2 regions of the Neorhizobium sp. BT27B genome follow, and region 1 is predicted to be linked to the other one. Evidence: predicted binding sites of a transcription regulator. Region 1 holds the regulator's gene; the other holds the start of a gene.

Region 1 (7,477 bases):
TGCTTGCCGCCGGTGTTGCCGCCCGCATGCAGCTCAATCCTTTCGAGCCGATGACCACCGTGACGGTCAAGATCGTCAGCCAGCTGACGGGCGACCTTGAATTCACCTCGCCGCAGACGCTGGTTGCCTTCGCACTTGGCATCACGCTGTTTGCGATCACGCTTTGCCTCAACATCTACGCGCTCTTCATTGTGCGCAAATACCGGGAGCAGTACGAATGACCGACGTGGTTTCTTCCCCCGCCGGCGTGCTTGCAAAGCCCGCCCGCCGCGATATCGGCATCAAGCGCCGCTACGCCGCCGAACGCCGCTTCCGCGCCTATGGCATCGCCGCCCTGTCCTTCGGGCTTCTGTTCCTGGCACTGCTTCTGTGGTCGGTCGTTTCCAAGGGTTACACCGCCTTCCAGCAGACGATGATCACCGTTCCGGTCGAATTCTCCGAACAGGTCATCGACAAGGATAACGAGCGCGCTACCGATCCGCAGAAGCTGATGACGGCAAACTATCCGATCATCGCCCGCAATGCGGTGGCCAAGGCACTCGGCGTTGCCGAAAGCAACACGGCCGATCTGCGTGCCGTCAACCAGATGATTTCGAACAGCGTCCGCAGCCAGCTGCGCGACATGGTCGTCGCCAACCCGCAAATCATCGGCACCACCCAGACGGTGTCGCTGCTTGCAGCCGGTGATATCGACAGCGCCTGGAAGGGCCAGATCAATCTCGACGTGTCGGAAGACAACCGCAAGGTTTCCGACAAGCAGGTTGGCTGGATGAACCAGCTGGCTGAAGCCGGCGCGCTCGCCAAGCACTTCAACGGCGGCATCTTCTTCAACGGCGCATCCAGCCGTCCGGAAGCAGCCGGCGTCGGCGTCGCCCTGATCGGCTCGTTCTACATGATGCTGATCGTGCTGGTCCTGTCGCTGCCGATCGGTGTTGCCGCCTCGATCTATCTTGAGGAATTCGCTCCGAAGAACAGGCTGACCGACCTGATCGAGGTGAACATCAACAACCTCGCGGCCGTTCCGTCGATCGTCTACGGTTTGCTCGGTCTGGCTGTGTTCGTCAACTTCATGGGCCTGCCGCGCTCGGCCTCGCTGGTCGGCGGTCTGGTTCTGACCCTGATGACGCTGCCGACCATCATCATCGCCACCCGCGCGGCATTGAAGGCGGTTCCGCCGTCGATCCGTGCGGCCGCACTCGGCCTCGGCGCTTCGAAGATGCAGACCATCTTCCACCACGTCCTGCCGCTTGCCATGCCGGGCATTCTGACCGGCACCATCATCGGCCTGGCGCACGCGCTTGGCGAAACCGCGCCGCTTCTTCTGATCGGCATGGTCGCCTTCGTCGCCAACTATCCGACCACTCCCATGGATCCGTCCACGGCCCTGCCGGTGCAGATCTACATGTGGGCCAACGAGGCGGAACGCGCCTTCGTCGAAAGAACCTCGGGAGCAATCATTATCCTGCTCCTGTTCCTCATTGTCATGAACGTCGGTGCGATCCTGTTGCGCCGCCGCTTCGAACGGCGCTGGTAGAAGGAGCTCTGTTATGAACATGATGTCTGAAGCAGCAGTGGAAAAGGCGCTAGACAAGAAGATGACTGACATGTCCTACAAGATGATCGGCAACGACGTATCCGTCTATTACGGCGAGAAACGCGCCCTGTTCGACGTCAACCTCAACGTTCGCGAAAACACCGTCACGGCGCTTATCGGCCCGTCCGGTTGCGGCAAGTCGACCTTCCTGCGCACGCTGAACCGCATGAACGACACGATCGAGGGTTGCCGCGTCACCGGCAAGATCACGCTCGACAACGACGATATCTACGACAAGGAAATCGACGTCGTGGAACTGCGTGCCCGCGTCGGCATGGTGTTCCAGAAGCCGAACCCGTTCCCGAAGTCGATTTATGAAAACATCGCCTACGGTCCGCGCATCCATGGTCTTGCCCGCAACAAGGCGGACATGGACCAGATCGTTGAAGCCAGCCTTCAGCGCGCGGGTCTCTGGACCGAAGTCAAGGATCGTCTGCATGAAGGCGGCACCGGCTTGTCCGGTGGTCAGCAGCAGCGTCTGTGCATCGCCCGCGCCGTCGCCGTTTCGCCGGAAGTCATCCTGATGGATGAACCCTGTTCGGCGCTCGATCCGATCGCAACCGCCAAGGTCGAGGAACTGATCCACGAACTGCGCGCCAATTACACGATCGTCATCGTCACGCACTCGATGCAGCAGGCGGCCCGCGTGTCGCAGCGCACCGCCATGTTCCACCTTGGCCAGCTGGTCGAGGAAAACGACACCGACAAGATGTTCACCAATCCCGATGACCAGCGCACGCAGGATTACATCATGGGCCGCTTCGGCTGATCCGGGTCTTTGACCCGAATTGCCTGAACCGCAGACATCAAGGATCAGAAAAATGGTTTCGACCCATATTCTTTCGGCCTACGACGAAGAGCTGAAATATTTGAACCGCCGCATTTCCGAAATGGGCGGCCTGGCTGAGCAGATGTGCGGCGATGCCGTGCGCGCGCTCGTCAATTCCGACACGGCGCTGGCCCAGAAGATCATTTCCGACGACGTCATCCTCGATCACGCCGAGCGCGAGATCCAGGACAAGGCGATCGTCACCATTGCCAAGCGTCAGCCGATGGCGGCCGACCTTCGCGAAATCATCGGCACGCTGCGCATCGCAGCAGACCTTGAGCGCGTCGGCGATCTTGGCAAGAACACTGCCAAGCGCGTCATCGCCGTGCAGGGCACCGGCGTTCCGCGCAAGCTGGCCCGTGGCCTGGAGCATCTCTCGGATCTCGCCCTCGTGCAGCTCAAGGACGTTCTCGACGTGTTTGCCAGCCGCTCGGCTGAAAAGGCGGAAATCATCCGTGCCCGCGACGAGGAAATCGACGCGATGTACACGTCGCTGTTCCGCGAACTCCTGACCTACATGATGGAAGATCCGCGCAACATCACCACCTGCACGCATCTCCTGTTCTGCGCCAAGAACATCGAGCGCATCGGCGACCACGCCACCAACATCGCCGAGACCATCTATTACATCAAGACCGGTGCCCAGCTTGAAGGCGAACGCCCGAAGGACGATACGGCAAACACGGTTGGTGCACTCGTCGAGTGACGGGTGAAACGGAGCAGATAAGACATGCTACCCAAGATCGCGGTCGTTGAAGACGAAGAAGCACTGAGCGTGCTTCTTCGCTACAATCTCGAAGCCGAAGGATATGAGGTCGAAACCGTTTTGCGCGGTGACGAGGCCGAAATCCGACTTCAGGAACGCGTTCCTGACCTTCTCATCCTCGACTGGATGCTGCCGGGCGTTTCCGGCATCGAACTGTGCCGGCGCCTGCGCATGCGGCCGGAGACCGAACGTCTGCCGATCATCATGCTGACGGCACGCGGCGAGGAAAGCGAACGTGTTCGCGGTCTGGCGACGGGCGCAGACGATTATGTCGTAAAACCGTTTTCCACGCCGGAACTGATGGCCCGCGTCAAGGCTATGCTGCGCCGAGCCAAGCCGGAAGTTCTCTCCAGCGTGCTGAAATGCGGTGATATCGAGCTTGATCGCGAGACACACCGTGTTCACCGCAAGAGCCGCGAAGTGCGCCTCGGCCCGACCGAGTTCCGCCTTCTGGAATTCCTTATGGTCTCGCCGGGCCGCGTGTTTTCGCGCTCGCAGCTGCTGGATGGCGTCTGGGGCCATGACATCTATGTGGATGAGCGTACCGTCGACGTGCATGTCGGACGCCTGCGCAAGGCCCTGAACTTTTCCAACATGCAGGATGTCATCCGCACCGTTCGCGGCGCGGGTTATTCGATGGAAGCCTGATCGGTTTCACCTGCTCACAATGAAAATGGCCCGGATGTGTCTCGCATCCGGGCCATTTTTTTATTCTGCTGGTGCCTGCGCCTCGCGCCATTCCGGCAGCGGAAAGATCCGGTCATATGCCATGTTGAAGAGGAAGGCGTAGACCAGGTAGAAGGTCGCGAACGAGATATCCATCACCAGCGCCTGCCAGAGCGTCACGCCCAGATACCAGGCGATGAACGGCAGGAGTGCGACCAGCAGGCCAAACTCGAACAGCACGGTATGGGCCACGCGCAGAGGCATGGTTTTCAGAGTGCTGCCGCGAAACTTCTGCATCAGGTGGTCGAAGCCGAGATTGTAGATGTAGTTCCAGGCCGTCGCGACAGTTGCCGAGACGATGCCGACGACACCGACATGTTCCACCGGAAGATGGAAAACGAAGGACGCGAGCGGAGTGAAAAGCGCAAGCCCGATGATTTCAAAGCTGAGTGCGTGGCGAATACGGTCGCGCGTCGTGCGCATGGTCAACCCCTTGGGTTTTGGCCGGGTCGTCCCGGTGTGTCAGCCCAGTTCGGGGGAGGTCGTCCTCGCGACCCGTAAATAGGTTTTCGGGAGACGATAGGCAAGCCGCCAGATGGCAAAGCTGCTATGCATATAGGCAATTGCCGGATCCGTAGGCGCAAAAAAGCGGGCCAGAAGCCCGCTTTCGATCTCGTCCTCGTGTGGTCTTGCCGGCTTTTACGAAGCGCGGGCAACAGCCTTGTTGCGGCGCTCGTTGACCGGCTGGTAGGCCATGCGGCCGTGGTACTTGCAGTAAGGCGAGTTGTCCGGGGATTCTGCGCCGCAGAAGTGGAAATCGTCCTTCAGCGGATCGCCCATCGGCCACTTGCAGGTGCGCTCTGTCAGTTCCGTCAGCGCCAGCTTACGGTTGATCGGAACGACGATGTTGCCGGCAGGCTTGTAGACGGCGACTTCCTGCGTCGCGTCCATTTCCATCTCTTCGCGCACTGCGTTGGCGCCGGCCGGGCGCTGAACGGTGCGGGTCTGCGGGCGTGCTGCAAAATTGCTCTGCGGGCGCGGTGCGGAAGCCGCGACGCGCTTTGCCGGACGCGCTGCAGCGCTGGTGCTGCCGCCGGCTTTCGCTCGGCCCGGCAGGTTCAGGCGGTGGACTTTGCCAATCACCGCGTTACGGCTTACGCCTCCAAGTTGAGCGGCAATCTGGCTGGCGCTCAAACCTTCGGCCCATAATTTCGTCAGGCGCTCGACGCGCTCGTCAGTCCAGTTCATGCTATCTCTCCGCCGTGAGTGCCGAACGTGGCTTGAATCGGTCACCGCTCCGGCAAATAAATTTGCCGGAAGACACTACATCTATACTTTTGGTGACTAAGTCCGCCGCATGCAGCCTAGTAATTGACGATTAACCTAGTGTGGGGCTGACTCCGTGGCAAGAGTCGGGCGAATCACCGCGAATCGATTTCCGTGTTTTCCCCAACTTGCTGTCCGGGAGAGTCATAATTGTCACAGCTTCCGGGCGAGTAACGGTCGCGCGCAATAAAGCTGTTTTCAGGGCATTGGAAGCTGTTTTGTTGACAGCACACAGCGAAATGCCGATAGTGCCGACGCCGCCTGTCAAGGCGGCATTTTCAATTTTGGCGACACCCGTCGCCACCTGATTTCGATCAGTTTAAAGGAGTGAATGTCGCCATGTCTGAAACCGCGCTTTTCGACACGTTTGCCCGGGCTCCGCTGCGTTTTGAACGCGGCGAAGGCGTTTGGCTTGTGACGGAACGCGGCGAGCGATATCTCGATTTTGGCGCCGGCGTTGCGGTCACCTCCTGCGGTCACGCAAATCCGCATCTGGTCGAGGCGCTGAAGGCTCAGGCGGAAAAGGTCTGGCACCTGTCCAACCTCTATGAAATTCCGGAGCAGGAGCGTCTCGCCCGCCGGTTGACAGAAGCGACTTTCGCGGACAAGGCATTCTTCACCAACTCAGGCGCGGAAGCGCTGGAATGCGCCATCAAGACGGCGCGCCGTTACCACTATTCCAAGGGCCATCCTGAGAAATTCCATATCATCACCTTCGAAGGTGCCTTCCACGGCCGCACGATCGCGACGATCGCTGCCGGTGGTCAGGAAAAATACATGGAAGGTTTTGGTCCCAAGGCTCAAGGGTTCGATCAGGTGCCGTTCGGCGATCTCGACGCGCTCAATGCCGCCATCAATGAAAATACCGGCGCTCTGCTGATCGAGCCGATCCAGGGTGAGGGCGGCGTGCGCCCGGTCACCAAGGAATTCATGCGCGAGCTGCGCCGGATCTGCGACGAAAAGGGCCTGCTGCTGATCCTCGACGAGGTTCAGACCGGCGTCGGCCGTACCGGCAAGCTGTTTGCCCATGAATGGGCGGGCATCACCCCCGACATCATGGCGATCGCAAAGGGCATTGGCGGCGGCTTTCCGTTCGGCGCCTGCCTTGCAACGGCAGAGGCCGCATCCGGCATGAAGCCCGGCATCCACGGCACCACCTATGGCGGCAATCCGCTGGCCATGGCCTGCGGTAATGCCGTGCTCGACATCGTGCTGGCCGAGGGTTTCCTTGAAAACGTCCGCGATGTCGCGCTCGTCTTCCGTCAGGGTCTTGCGGCTTTGAAGGATCGCTTCCCGGAAGTGATCGAGGATATTCGCGGCGAAGGGCTTCTGCTCGGCATCAAGGCCAAGGTTCCTGTCGGCGATCTCGTCGTCGGCATGCGCAACGAACACATGCTGGCTGTGCCGGCTGGCGACAACGTCGTCCGTCTGTTGCCGCCGCTTGTCGTCACCGCGGAGGAAGCCCGCGAAGGCCTGGCCCGCATCGAACGGGCCGCGGAAGCACTTACCGCTGAACAGTTGAAAAAATCCGCCTGAGGGGCAGGGAAGAGGGCGCCATTGAAGGTTCCCTCTTTATAGGGAATTTAAAATGGCATCTCCCAAGCATTTTCTCGACCTTTCCGAAGTTTCGGCAAAGGATCTGCGCTCCATTCTCGACGACGCCAAGGTCCGCAAGCAGGCCACCAAGGCCGGCACCGCGGACAAGCCGCTGGCCGGCAAGATGCTGGCGATGATTTTCGAAAAGCCGTCGACCCGCACCCGCGTTTCCTTCGATGTCGGCATGCGCCAGCTCGGCGGCGAGACACTGTTCCTGTCGGGCACGGAAATGCAGCTCGGCCGCGCCGAAACCATCGGCGATACGGCAAAGGTTCTGTCGCGTTACGTCGATGCGATCATGATCCGCACCACCGATCACAGGCGCCTCATCGAGCTTGCCGAACACGCCACCGTGCCGGTCATCAACGCGCTGACCGACGACACCCATCCCTGCCAGATCATGGCCGACCTGATGACCTTCGAGGAACATCGCGGCTCCGTCGAGGGCAAGACCTTTGCCTGGACGGGTGACGGCAACAACGTGCTGCATTCCTTCGTCGAAGGTGCTGCCCGTTTCGGTTACACGATGAACATGGCCGTGCCCATGGGCTCCGAGCCGCACGACAAGTTCATGAACTGGGCGCGCAACAATGGCGGCGAGGTGAAACTCTACCACGATGCCGAGCAGGCGGTTGCCGGCGTCGACATGGTCGTCACCGATACCTGGGTTTCCATGAACCAGGAGCACAAGGCGCGCGGC
Region 2 (7,477 bases), on a different contig from region 1:
ATATCTTGCCAAGTCCGGCCTGCAAAATGATCTCGATGCGCTCGGCTTCAACCTTGTCGGTTTCGGCTGCACCACCTGCATCGGCAATTCCGGCCCGCTGCCGGCGCCGATCTCGAAGACGATCAACGACAAGGGCCTGATCGTTTCGGGCGTGCTTTCGGGCAACCGCAATTTTGAAGGCCGTATCTCGCCGGACGTCCAGGCCAATTATCTGGCTTCGCCGCCGCTCGTTGTCGCTTATGCGCTGGCCGGCACGGTGCAGAAGGATCTGACGACGGAGCCGCTCGGCATTGGCAGCGATGGCCAGCCGGTCTTCCTCAAGGATGTCTGGCCGACCTCTGCCGAAGTGCAGGAGTTCATCCAGAAATACGTCACCCGCGAACTGTTCGAGAGCAAATACGCGGACGTTTTCAAGGGCGATGAAAACTGGCAGGCCGTACAGATCCCGGATGGTGATACCTATGCCTGGGACAACAACTCCACCTATGTGCAGAACCCGCCTTATTTTGTCGGCATGGGCAAAAAGGGAACCGGTCTCAAGGACATCAAGGGCGCCCGCGTCCTCGGTCTGTTCGGCGACAAGATCACCACCGACCACATTTCCCCGGCCGGTTCGATCAAGGCTTCGTCGCCGGCAGGCGCCTACCTCACGGAAAACGGCGTCGCTGTTGCCGACTTCAACCAGTACGGCACACGTCGCGGCAATCACGAAGTGATGATGCGCGGCACATTCGCCAACATCCGCATCCGCAATCACATGCTCGGCCCGAACGGCAAGGAAGGTGGCTACACCATTCACTACCCGTCCAAGGAAGAGCTGTCGATTTATGATGCGGCGATGAAGTACAAGGAAGAAGGCACGCCGCTGGTCATCTTCGCCGGTGTCGAATACGGCAACGGTTCGTCGCGTGACTGGGCTGCAAAGGGCACCAACCTGCTTGGCGTCAAGGCTGTGATTGCCCAGTCATTCGAGCGTATCCACCGCTCCAATCTGGTCGGCATGGGCGTGGTTCCCTTCACTTTCGAAGAGGGCACGACCTGGGCTTCGCTCAACCTCAAGGGTGATGAGACCGTCACCATCGAGGGGCTGGAAGGCGATATCAAGCCGCGTGAGTGGAAGATTGCCAAGATCGCGTACGCTGACGGCACGGAGAAGGACGTCAAGATCCTGTGCCGCATCGATACGCTCGACGAGGTCATCTACATGAACAATGGCGGCATTCTGCAGACGGTTCTTCGCGATCTGGCTGCCTGAGTTCGCCGATACAGCGCCCGCCGGTTCATTCGGCGGGCGTTTCTTTCAATCCATAAATCCGCATCGCATTTTCAGGTTTCCCACCCTTGTCCCTCATCATTTTCATCGGAATGGCAGTCACCGTCTTCCTGACGTCGCTGCTCTCCGGCATTTTCGGCATGGCAGGCGGGCTGATCCTGCTCTGGGTGCTGCTGTTTCTCTATCCCGTCGGCACGGCAATCGCGATTCAGGGCGTCATCCAGATGGTGTCGAACGGTTCCCGCGCATGGTTCTCGCGCGCGTATATCGACTGGAAAATCCTTGCCGTCCTGTGTTCCGGCGTGGCGCTGTCGGCCGTGATCCTGTTCCTGACCAGTTATACGCCCAACCTGATGGTGGTGCTGATCGGCGTCGGCCTGATGCCCATCCTCGTCTGGTTGCCGGTCAACAAGCTGAAGCTCGATGCATCGCGTCCTTCGCACGCCTTTCTGGCGGGGCTGCTTTCGGGCGGCATGACGATCAGCGTCGGCGTGGCGGGTCCTACGGTCGATATCTTCTTCATTCGCACCCAGATGGACCGCCGCAAGGTGATTGCGACAAAGGCATCCATTCAGACACTGTCACATATGGCGAAGATCGCCTTTTACTGGGATGCTGCTTCACAGCTTCCAACGGTCGATGCCATCGCTGTGTTGATCGCGGCTCCAATCGCCATACTCGGCGCGCGTGCCGGCAACGGTATCCTGCAGAAAATGACGGACGCAAACTTCCGAAGCTGGACCCGCTGGGTCGTGACAGCTGTCGGTGCCGTCTATTTGACCCAAGGCTTGCTGAAACTGATTTGACGCTCGTAGTTTTTTCAGCAATTCATGGCAAATCGTCAAGAAACATGACAGAGGCACCGATCACGTATCTGGTCCTCACCCTGTTGTGACTTCCGTTTGACTACATGGATTGACTATTTTGCAGGATGAGATGTGCGTGACCGTACTGTCACCGTTGTGATTGCCGGTTCGCCAGAGGGTTTTATTCGATGTTTTCGACTGTCCGTAGCGCCGCATTCCTGATCGGCCTGTTTTCTGCCGGTCTTGCCTGTGCTGGCGATATTGCGGAGCCGAAGGGCGTCGTTGAGCTGTTCACCTCGCAAGGCTGTGCCTCTTGTCCGCCGGCAGACGCCGCCTTGAAGAAGCTGGTCGAGCAGGGCGATGTCGTCGCGCTCTCCTATCATGTCGATTACTGGAACTATCTCGGCTGGACCGATACGCTGAGCTCCAAGGAAAACACCGAGCGCCAGTACGGTTATGCTCATGCCTTCGGGCGCAGCGGCGTCTATACCCCGCAGGCCGTCGTCAATGGCCGTGATCACCTGATCGGAACCGACCTTACCGCCATCAACGGAAAGATGGACGGCATGAAAACGGCCGGCCAGGGTCTGACAGTGCCGGTGAAGGCCGCCATGAACGGTGAAGAGATCGAGATCAATATCGGCGCCGGCACCGGCAAGGCCGATATCGTGATCGCTTATTTCACCAAGAAGGAAAAGGTCGAGGTCCAGAAGGGCGAGAACACCGGCAAGCAGATGGAATACTGGCACAGCGTTTACGATGTGCAGACCGTCGGCATGTGGGATGGCAAGGACATGAAGATCACTGTACCTGCCCGCACCATGGGCAAGGGCAAGAAGGATGGCTGCGCCATTCTGCTGCAGTCTTCCAAGCCAGGTGGCGAACCCGCAGCCATTGTCGGCGCAACCATGCTGATGGCCGGACGCAAGCGCGACTGACGCTTTCCATCAAAAAATGATTCGTGACGAGACCGGATATTGCTGATGTCTGGAAGGGTGTTGGTTGCCCGATCCGAGGCGTTGGGGGGCTGGGGGTAAGGGTCAGCGCTCCGGATCGGGCTTGTTTGACGCAAAGGCGTCAACCAACAAAGCCAATCTCGCCTCGGATTCGGGCGCTGTTTTGACCGAAATGCGGCGAGAAAAATAACCTTGGTCGATTGCATCCGCTGATTTTGTAAGGTGTCTCTGGCTCAACCGTCTGCGTCTTGCATTTTATGGCTGCTGAGGCACACTGTCATATCTCTGCAATAGTCGATCTGGAGCCGTGATGACTGATCAGCCGGATTTTCCGAGGGGATCAAAACCCGAAGACGGTACCGTTGTTGTCGATCTCAACCAGTATAGAAAAAATCTCGATCCGCTGCCCGTGACCTTTCACCGGCGCGAACTCGACGCCATCCTGTGGATCTATGGACGCATGGTGGGTGAGGGCGAGTGGAAGGATTATGCGATCGATCACACGAGCGAGAAAGCGATCTTTTCCGTCTTCAAGCGATCGGGTGAAATGCCGCTTTTCCGTATCGAGAAAAATCCGAAACTTGCCGCCAAGCAGGGCGCCTTTTCGGTGGTCAATACGCATGGAACGATCCTGAAACGTGGCCATGAGCTTCAGCAGGTGCTGAAGGTCTTCGACAAGGTGTTGAAGCTGGTCGATTGACCGGCTCGCTTTTGCTTATTCGCTAAAAAGCGAACCGGGATAGGTCGCAGGGTCCGGTGCGGTGTTCGTTCCATCGCCAAGTGCAATCTGCATGAACACCGTATCCAGCCATTTACCGTGCTTGAAACCGGTGCCTTTCATGGTACCCGTCATCTCGAAGCCTAGGCTTTTGTGGACCGCGACCGAGGCCGGGCTGGCGCCACCGATGACGGCTGCCATCTGGCGGAATCCGAGTGCTTCGCAGCGGATCAGCAATTCCTTCAAAAGCGCCTTGCCGACGCCTTTGCCACGGGCTTCCGGCGCCAGATAGATCGAATCTTCCACCAGCCAGCGATAGGCGGGGCGGGTACGGAAAGCCGAAGCGTAGGCATACCCCAGAAGCGTGCCGTCATCGTCCTCGGCAGTGATGTATGGATAGCCCTTGTCCCTGATGGCCTGAAAGCGGCCAGCCATTTCCGTCTGATCCGGCGGTGCAATTTCATAACTCGCCGTGCCGTTGAGAACGCTGTCACGGTAGATTTCCGTAATGGCGGCAAGATCGGCAGGCGTTGCGTCGCGCAGGCGAAAGGTCATGGAGAGGCCTGATGTTGTTCGGTGGGACCAAACCTATGCCCAGCCCCTAAGGGCGGCAATAAAAAGGCGGAGCCGAAGCCCCGCCTTTCCAGAATGGACGAATTCCTGATTAATCGCGGTTTCCAAGGAAGCGCAGCATGAACAGGAAGAGGTTGATGAAGTCGAGATACAGGGTCAGCGCGCCCATTATGGCCATGCGGCCGGTCGTGGTGGCGTCGTTGCCTTCGTAATACATTTCCTTGATCTTCTGCGTATCGTAGGCGGTGAGGCCCGCGAAGATCAGCACGCCGATTGCCGAGATGGCGAAGCCGAGTGCTGAAGATGCGAGGAAGATGTTGACGATCGAGGCGATGATCAGGCCGAACAGGCCCATGATCAGGAACGAACCCATTGCCGACAGGTTCTTCTTGGTGCTGTAGCCGTAAAGCGACAGCGCGCCGAAGGAAGCGGCGGTCACGAAGAACGTCTGAACGATGCTCTGGCCGGTATAGACCATGAAGATCGACGACAGTGAAAGACCCATCAGCGCCGCATAGATCCAGAACGTCGTCTGCGCTGCAGAAACGCTCATCTTATGGATGCGGAAGCTGAGGAAGAAGACGAGCGCGATCGGCGCCAGCATTACCACCCAGCGAAGCGGCGAGCCAAAGATGGCTTGTGCGAATGCCGGGCTGCTGAGCGCTGCGGTATAGGTGCCGTAGGCAGCCAGGCCGGTGATCGCAAGACCGAGCGCCATCAGGTTGTAGACCTTGAGCATATAGGACCGAAGGCCCTGATCGATCATCGCGCCCGACTGTACGCCGCCGCGTGCCATGCGGTTTTGGTAGTTGTAGGGATCAGCCATGGTTTCCTCTCAAAGCTCCCAGATCGTTTCGGTGTGCGGGCAAATGCCGGTCGCCGCTGCGGAGCTCCAGCAAGCATGAAGAGAATATGCTGGCAGTTGCGTTATCATTCAAGGCTTTGAAGCCCGAATCCTGAAAGTGGAGAAAATTTAATGCGCACATGCGGTCGGGGCCTGACGATCGTCAGGCCCATATATCAAAGTTCGCGCAATACGGGTGCCGCCTTCTGTCCCAGAATGCGCCACGTGCCGGCAAGACCGATACCGACCGTCAGCACCAGCGCGATCACCAGCGTCAGCACGGCGACATCCGGCATGAAGGTCGATTGCAGGCGCATGATCTTTGCCACCACATACCAGGCCGCACCGGTGCCGGCGAACAGGGCAAAGATGGCCGTTGCCGTGCCGAGGATCATGTATTCGTAGCTGAAGGCGCGGATCAGCATGGAGCGCGTGCCACCGAGCGTTTTGAGGATCACGGCATCATGGGTGCGGGCGCGGTTGCCGGCAGCAAGTGCGCCGGCCAGCACCAGCACGGAGGCGATCAGCGCCACGGCGGCGGCCGCGCGAATGGCAGTCGCGAGCTGTCCCACCAACTGATCGACAATGTCGATCGCGTCCTTGACGCGAACGCTGGTGATGGTCGGGAACGCGTTGGTCACTGTTCTGAGGATGGCGGCCTCGGCCTGCGGTGATGCGCCGGCATCCGTCAGCGTTGCCAGCCACGCATGTGGCGCGCCCCGAAACGTGTTGGGCGAAAAGACCATGACAAAGTTGATCGAAAGCGATTCCCACTCGATCTTACGGAAGTTGGCGATCCTGGCGGTGATGTTGCGGCCAAGCACGTTGACGGTAACTGTGTCTCCGATCTTCAGCCCCAGTTCGCCCGCTTCTTCCGCCGAGAAGGAAACGAGCGGTTCACCGGTATAATCTTCAGACCACCATTCGCCTTCGACCAGTTTCGAGCCGGTCGGCAGACTGGCGTCATAGGTGATGCCGCGATCGCCGCGCAGAACCCAGCGTCCCGATGGCGGCACGTTCATCTTGGCGACGTCCTCACCGTTGAAGGCGAGAATGCGTCCGCGCAACATCGGCACTTCGGTGATCGTGCCCTGCGGAGATTGCTGCTTCAGGATATCGACAAAACCCTGGCGCTCGGCGCTCTGGATATCGACGAAGAAGAAATTGGGGGCGTTCTGCGTCATCGTGCCGTTCAACTGGCGGCGCAGATTGCCGTCGATCAGCGTCAGTGTGACCAACAGCGCCAGGCCGAGGCCGAGCGACAGGACAACGGACGAAGTGAGCGCACCGGGACGATGGATGTTGCCGATCGCCAGTCGCAGGGCGGGCGAAGAGACACGCGGGCAATGGCGCGCCAGCGCCGATATGCCACCTGCAACAATGCGCAGCAGCACGAATGCCGCAGCAACCGCACCGAGGAAAATGGAGGCGATAAATCGGTCTTCGGCGGCGAAGATCGCCAGTGCCGCAAGGGCTGCCAAGGCAACGCCACCGGCCGCGAGGTAGGGCCAGGAGGGCAGGCGGGCCTGCTCAAAACCCTGTTCGCGGAAGAGCGCTGTGGCCGGTACTTCGCGGGCATGGCCAAGCGGCAGGATGGCAAAGGCAAAGGTCGTCAGAAGGCCGAACAGGGCTGCGATGCCGAGTGCGGACGGATAAAGCGTGACTTCGGCCGGAACGGGCAATGCGCCATCCAGAAAACGCAGGGCGATGAAGGGCGCGATGGCGCCGACGGCAAGGCCGATGGCAATGCCGACGCCGCCCAGAATGAGGATCTGGAACAGATAGGTGATGGTGACGACGAAAGCGGGTGCACCGAGGCATTTCAGCGTGGCGATGGTGGTGCGCTTGCTATCGAGGAAGGCGCGCACGGCGTTGGCGACGCCGACACCCCCGACGATGAGGGCGGTGAGGCCGACAAGCGTCAGGAACTGCGAAAAGCGGTCGACATTTTCCGTCAGCGACGGCGCTGCGCGATCGCTGCTGCGAACAGACCAGCCGGCACTCGGGAACTGTTTGTTGGCGCTGGCGACAACGGCCTTGCTTGTGGTCGGGTCTGCCAGCTTGATGCGGTAGGCATGTTCGACAAGGCTGCCGGTGGTGATCAGGCCGGATGCGGTAAGGGCATCACGGGCAATCAGCAGGCGCGGCGCAAAGCCAAAACCTTCAGAGACCGCATCCGGTTCGGTGACGATCGTGCCCTTGATCTTGATACGCGCGTTGCCGAGCAGCAATTCGTCGCCAACCGAGATGCCGAGACGATCGAGCAATAGCGGCGCAGCGATCGCGCCATACACGTTGTCCTCATGG

What was found. Region 1 encodes PhoB, which activates phosphate uptake and scavenging genes when phosphate is short. Its sites were predicted from a motif close to TGTCATNNANCTGTCAT; they were not measured.
Region 2: a site for PhoB is predicted at 3,311-3,327, ahead of AAIH70_RS19905 (DUF2794 domain-containing protein). Genes of this name have one in related genera too.

The regions. Positions count from the first base shown of each region.
Region 1 covers NZ_JBCIYT010000006.1:396,023-403,499, forward strand. The annotation lists gene pstC (phosphate ABC transporter permease subunit PstC) at 1-221, shown strand, start outside; gene pstA (phosphate ABC transporter permease PstA) at 218-1,534, shown strand; gene pstB (phosphate ABC transporter ATP-binding protein PstB) at 1,548-2,363, shown strand; gene phoU (phosphate signaling complex protein PhoU) at 2,416-3,129, shown strand; gene phoB (phosphate regulon transcriptional regulator PhoB) at 3,154-3,837, shown strand; gene AAIH70_RS18675 (PACE efflux transporter) at 3,898-4,338, opposite strand; gene AAIH70_RS18680 (GcrA family cell cycle regulator) at 4,555-5,103, opposite strand; gene AAIH70_RS18685 (aspartate aminotransferase family protein) at 5,521-6,717, shown strand; gene argF (ornithine carbamoyltransferase) at 6,770-7,477, shown strand, end outside.
Region 2 covers NZ_JBCIYT010000007.1:190,594-198,070, reverse strand. The annotation lists gene acnA (aconitate hydratase AcnA) at 1-1,255, shown strand, start outside; gene AAIH70_RS19915 (sulfite exporter TauE/SafE family protein) at 1,342-2,079, shown strand; gene AAIH70_RS19910 (DUF1223 domain-containing protein) at 2,268-3,017, shown strand; gene AAIH70_RS19905 (DUF2794 domain-containing protein) at 3,346-3,735, shown strand; gene AAIH70_RS19900 (GNAT family N-acetyltransferase) at 3,751-4,308, opposite strand; gene AAIH70_RS19895 (Bax inhibitor-1/YccA family protein) at 4,418-5,152, opposite strand; gene AAIH70_RS19890 (ABC transporter permease) at 5,347-7,477, opposite strand, start outside.